2 regions of the Paenibacillus sp. TAF43_2 genome follow, and region 2 is predicted to be linked to the other one. Evidence: riboswitches for the same ligand, from Rfam matches in the RefSeq annotation. Region 2 holds a riboswitch; the other holds the start of a gene.
The links. Region 2 has a riboswitch for cyclic di-GMP ahead of AB4Z17_RS06135 (SpaA isopeptide-forming pilin-related protein). Riboswitches for the same ligand answer to the same signal wherever they lie in the genome.
Positions count from the first base shown of each region.

Region 1 (3,154 bases), on a different contig from region 2:
CTATACATTGCTTATATTTTATTGCGAAACGAGATTTTGCTGCATGAATCCGGTGACAGCTGCTTGCTTTTGCCGAATGATCAAGGAGATGAAAGAAGTGGAACAAGAAAACAATGAACAGCAGGAGCTAAGTGAGCTTTTGCAAATTCGCAGAAACAAATTGGACGAGCTTAGAGGGTTAGGTGTGGATCCATTTGGCCGAAAATTCGAACGCACTCATAACGCCAAAGATATTGTACAAGCCTATGAAGGGCTCAGCAAAGAAGAAATAGAAGAAAAAGCGGTTGAAGTGCGTATTGCTGGCCGTATTATGCAGAAACGCGGCATGGGCAAAGCGGGTTTTGCTACGATTCAAGATTTGAGCGGCAAGGTTCAAATATATGTTCGTAAAGATTCCGTTGAAGAGCATAAGTTTGCAGCTTTTGATTTGCTGGATATCGGTGATATCATTGGCGTAGTAGGCGTTGTATTCAAAACGAATACAGGCGAAGTCTCTGTCAAAGCACGTGATATTGAAGTTTTGACAAAGTCGCTTCTTCCATTGCCTGATAAATATCATGGCTTAAAAGACGTAGAGCTTCGTTATCGTCAGCGTTATGTTGACCTTATCGTGAATCCCGACGTCCAACAAACCTTTATTACTCGTTCCAAAATCATTCAATCCATGCGTCGCTACCTAGATTCCCGCGGGTATTTAGAAGTAGAAACACCAACACTGCATTCCATTGCAGGCGGTGCTGCAGCACGGCCTTTCGAAACGCATCATAATGCGCTGGACATGCAGCTCTACATGCGTATTGCAATCGAGCTTCATTTGAAGCGACTAATTGTAGGCGGATTGGAGAAAGTATATGAGATCGGCCGTGTATACCGGAATGAGGGGATTTCGACTCGCCACAATCCAGAGTTTACAATGATTGAGCTTTACGAGGCTTATGCTGATTACAAGGATATTATGGCATTGACAGAGAATGTCATCGCACATATTGCACAAGAGGTTCTTGGAACAACGAAAATCACTTATCAAGGCCAAGAGATTGATTTGACGCCTCAGTGGCGCCGTGTCAGCATGGTTGAGCTTGTCAAAGAAACGACTGGCGTAGATTTCGGCGTGGAAATGAGCGACGAGGAAGCCCATCGTTTGGCGAAAGAACACAAAGTTGCCGTTGATCCGCATATGACATTTGGTCATATTCTCAACGCCTTCTTTGAACAGTTCGGTGAGCATACGCTTATTCAGCCAACCTTTGTTACAGGACATCCGGTTGCTATTTCGCCGCTTGCTAAGAAGAGCGAAGCGGATCCACGCTTCACCGATCGATTTGAGCTATTCATCGTAGCACGCGAGCATGCTAATGCATTTACGGAGCTTAACGATCCGATCGATCAGCGTGAGCGTTTCGAGTCGCAGCTTGTTGAGCGTGAGCATGGAAATGACGAGGCGCATGAGATGGATGAAGACTTTATCCGCGCTCTGGAATACGGCATGCCGCCAACAGGCGGACTAGGAATCGGTATCGACCGATTGATCATGCTTCTAACAGATGCTCCATCTATTCGTGATGTACTGTTGTTCCCTCATATGAGAGATCAGCGTTCTGCTGAATAAGAAAGAAACAAGAAACCGTTTGGCTTTTAGCAGCCAACGGTTCTTTTTTTTTCTAATATCGAGAATTTGCAACAACAATCCTTAAAAACATTCAAATTATGATTGATATTGTAGTACAATCTATTGATTTGCTAGATTCATATGGTAGAATAGAACTAATAAAGCGCTACACGATAACGGCAAACCTATCGAAAGGTAGGGACGCAAAGCTAAAGGGCCTTCCGTATGATGGCAGCCAGCTACCGAATGAACAGGCTTTTTTTTGTTTGTATAGGGGAAATTCATCACAAAGCGCTTCACACGATAATGGCAAACCTATCGAAAGGTAGGGACGCAAAGCTAAAGGGCCTTCCGTAAGATGGCAGCCAGCTACCGAAGGGAGTATATTCATGCGTAAATTTATGTTAGTCATCGCAGCTTTTGTTCTTTTTGCATCCATCCATGTAACGGTCGTTCAGGCAAATGAAGCGGACTCTTCTGATTGGCTCAACACGGGGAATTTAGATAAAGGTGTTGTCTCCGTACAATATGCAGTGAGCACTAAAGTGAAAACGAAGCTTATGATCGCAAAAGGCGCATCAAATTATACATATAATCTAACCAGCGGAAAAACAGCTGAGAAGTTTCCATTGCAGCTTGGCAATGGCGAATATACGATATCTCTTCTAGAGAATACAACAGGCAACAAATACAAACTGGCGAAGAAAGAAACCGTGACGCTTGATTTAAAAGACAACAAGGTTTTGTACTTGAATTCCATCCAGAACATTGACTGGTCGAATGCGAGCAGCGCCATCGTCAAGGCAAAAGAATTAGCGAGCAATAAAAAAACGGATATGGAGAAAGTAAAGGCAATCTACGAGTATATTATTACGAATGTAAGTTATGATAATCAATTAGCTGCTAATCTGTCAGTTGATTACCTCCCCAATATTGATCGCACATTTAAATCGAGAAAGGATATTTGCTACGGATACGCTTCATTGTTTGCGGCAATGCTGCGGAGCGTGGATATTCCTACGAAGCTCTTGATGGGACAATCTACTTATGTGGATGTTTATCATGCTTGGAACGAAGTATACTTGGATGGGAAATGGGTTACGATTGATACGACAGTTGATGCGGGTCTAAAGAAGGGCAAGAAAAAGTATGAGCTTATCAAGGATGCAGCTCAATATACAGTTACAAAAACATATTAGAAGTCATACGAGCTTGCGGAAATCGCAGAGCTCGTTTTTTTATGTCTTTCTTCAATATAGGTGAGGAGGAAGCGAAGCAACGATTACGCAAATAGAAGGCAAATAGGAGTGTTGAAAACTTTTTCGTAAATAATGAAAAAAACACTTGCAATGCTATATACGCCTATGATATATTATCTAGGTCGCCAACGAGATACACGGTCGACAAGAGAGAAAAGATTGCTCTTTGAAAACTGAACAACGAGTAATAACTGCCTCGCAAATCCTTCGGGATAAGCGAAAAAAGCGATAAAAAAGTAATGAGCATTTCAAACACCAATTTGGAGAGTTTGATCCTGGCTCAGGA
Region 1 is NZ_JBFRDK010000210.1:6,678-9,831, forward strand. It holds gene lysS (lysine--tRNA ligase) at 77-1,609, shown strand; cyclic di-GMP riboswitch class I at 1,778-1,856, shown strand; cyclic di-GMP riboswitch class I at 1,908-1,986, shown strand; gene AB4Z17_RS28965 (transglutaminase-like domain-containing protein) at 1,999-2,808, shown strand.
Region 1: linked by a shared signal. The riboswitch ahead of AB4Z17_RS28965 (transglutaminase-like domain-containing protein) and the one ahead of AB4Z17_RS06135 (SpaA isopeptide-forming pilin-related protein) in region 2 are both predicted to bind cyclic di-GMP.

Region 2 (3,154 bases):
TTGTAGGAGTGCTCTCAGGTGTAGAAGATGGTGTAGTTGTAGGAGTGCTCTCAGGTGTAGAAGATGGTGTAGTTGTAGGTGTGCTCTCCGGTGTAGAAGTTGGAGTAGCAGTAGGTGTCGCTGACGGTGTTGGAGTAGGCGTAGAGCAGGTTTCGCCTGCGTTCACAAGTGAAAGCTCTTTCTCCTTGCCCCAATGGATCTTCAGCGTATTAGGTACAGCTTGTGGATCAGTTGGGTTGACGAGCTCCGTATTCGTTGAAAAGCTTACGGATCCTTTTCCAGGTATTACACCATTTCCTGTTTGAGTGGAATTTGGAATTTCCCATGAATAAGAAACCTCAATGTTACTCTCATTGGTTACTTTCCAAGCTCTTGTTTTATTCGGGTCGGCGGAGCAGGCCGTTTCAAGTTTGAGCTTAGCCGTATTGATAACTGCTTTTCGCACAGAGTTATCTGTGGTTACTACGATCTGCTGGGTAGCCACTAAATCGGTGGTAAAGCCATCTAAGGTTAATTCTTTTAATGTGTAGGTGCCGATAGGCAATTCGTTGAATTGCAGAATACCGTTACTATTGGTAACGCCGCTTTTGACTAATTTACCGTCTTTCCAAAGCTCGAAGGTAATGCCAACATGAGGAGCCCCTTCGACATTATTTAAAAATTTGTTGATGATGATACTGCCCGTACAGCTGTTCGAAAGCTTTAGATTCCATGCTAAAATTTTGTCACCATGAGCGCCGGGACCTAATGTCTTAATTAAATCTCCGCTATAGATATCTAATTGATAAGGCAAGCATCTTGGAATGTTAATCGTAACGGAGTAAGTACCTGCTTTTGGATATATAATAGACTGTCCCTCAAAAAATGTTTGCTTGTTGTATGGAATGGTTGTATCGCCGGGTCCAGGTGCCCAGTCAGCAGGGCCTTCATAGCCGGAGAAGCTGACTCTAACACAATCTTTTAACGTCTGGAACGTAGCGGTAGCTGTTCCGTTATTATTGACTACGATGTTGGAATGCGTGGCAATGACATCCTTGCGATCCGATGAATACTGTGGACAGCTATTCTCATCTACGAGTGCCGCAGCATTTGTACCTTGATTGCTATCACCTTCCGCCATGGCAAGGGAACTAAGCGACAACGAAAAAATTAATAACAGAGCCAGGGCTAAACTGATTTTTTTCCTAAAATAACGCATCTTTCACTCTCCTCTTAGATACGTAGTGGGGTTCCAAGAGGGCCGGTTACACTACTAGCTCCATATAATCCAAGTGTCCAATTGTAGATTATACTTCATCGCTTCCCTAGTTATTTTGATTGTGAAAATCCACTCTCCCTTTCTATATGCGTGCACCGGTTAGATATGCATGCTTTCATATTAAAATGATAACATGTATTGGAAATTGCTCAAGGGTGTTTCTTTGTCAGAAAATGACTAATAATCATCATAAAGCAGGATATATTTTTGGCATAACACACATTTTGTCACCTTGTCCCTTGATTGCGGAACCAGTGGGCTCTTCATGGCATATAGTGTCACAAAGAGGAGGTGGCCGCCATGTTTGAACTTCTACTTCTTGTTATTGGCTGTTATGCTTTGGCTGCATTGTCGGTGCATCTGGCGTATCGAATTTGGCGAGGGCGCCAGCAATCCAGCAAGCATTATGTGCTCGTAGCTGACGTTCAGCAAAACAATATGGAATGGTATGTACGTTCGCTGTTTTCTTTCTCTCGGCGAATGGGAAAAAACGTTCGTTTGACGATCGTAGATCAAGGGGTTACAGAGGAGACACTGGCTATTGTTGAACGATTAGCTAGAAAGGGCGATGAGGTCAGGATTCACTCTAATGGATCTAATCCGCTGTCTGGAAGCGAAGACGGTAAGCGCTCTCAAACAGAGGGTGTGGATGGAACTCAGCTGCTATGGCTGCTCCAGGCAGAAGGAGTTGTGTCGCTTTCCGATCATGCGGTGCTAATTGATTTGCAAAATCCGACAGATTTGTCGAAAATGCCATTTTAGTATATACTCTACGGTAATGAAATAGTCGGAGTGAAGCACACTCAATAACGCAATTGCGTTGTTGGGTGTGCTTTTTTTTGTTTACAGTGCTTGCCAACATCATTCTCCTTTTGTCTGGGAAGGGAGAGGCCATAGTTAACTTCACAGATGAATAAAGAAGTCAGTTCTATAAAGTGTCAAGGGAGCGAATAGAGATGAAGGCTCAATTGTATGTTGTTAAAGTGAAAGGCTGCTGGCAGGCTCGACTGACTATCAAGGCAATGGTAGATAAATACTTCTGGATGCATGGAGCGTTTGGTGAAGCGGGATTCTTGAACTACGAGATCGCAGAGGAGGGATGGCTTCTAAAAGAAGAGCTGCCGCTCGGGGAGGCCTGCATTGCAGTGGAGCTTTGGGATGCGGCTATTAAACGTGGCAGCGGCGGCAGAAACGGTGCGAGTAAAAGCTTAAATGAAGGAGGACGAAATGCTGATCATGAGGCGATTGAGCTGTTGACGGCATGTGCGGAGGAAGCAAAAGCTAATGGGGCGGGTGGAGATGCAGTAACTGGCGGGTTGAATAGTAGTAATCAGAAATCTAGCGAGCTGGAGAGAAATTATCGGAAATACAGTGGAGAAGTAGAGCAAGCAGGTGAAAATAGCAAGATTAGTTTGGGGAGTCGTTGGCGCTTTTTGAGTAGTCGAGGGAAGCGGAAAGGAGCGTTGGCGATAGAGAAGCTTTTTAGTTTAGTGGAGAGGTGGGAGAAGGTAAGGGGCGCTGTGGTTGGGGAAATAGGAGGAGCAGTGCTTGCGAATAATGGTGAAAAGCTTAGCAGCGCTAAGCGTGTGGGTGGCGAGGAAGCGGGAGTTTATAGCGCTGAAGAGCTGGGAGAGATCGCGGTAGGAGCGAAGCTTGCCGCGGGTATGCTGCAGGGACGTGCGCTTTTGCGAAGCGAGGCGCACGCCCTGTTGTCTAGCGCAAGCTGTCCCGGTGCGACGTCAAGCTGGAGAGAATTGCTCCAGCTTGCTTCGCTGCTCGGGCAGGTGCGCCTGAGCGGATCAATCGCCACCGTGTGTGGCGGGCGATTGGACGCTTTAGGGCGCCGAAGGCGGGAGCGCAGCTGTTTGCGCTGTGGGAGCGGCGAGGCGCAAATGC
Region 2 is NZ_JBFRDK010000018.1:22,221-25,374, forward strand. It holds gene AB4Z17_RS06135 (SpaA isopeptide-forming pilin-related protein) at 1-1,198, opposite strand, end outside; cyclic di-GMP riboswitch class II at 1,230-1,313, opposite strand; gene AB4Z17_RS06140 (hypothetical protein) at 1,559-2,020, shown strand; gene AB4Z17_RS06145 (DEAD/DEAH box helicase) at 2,215-3,154, shown strand, end outside.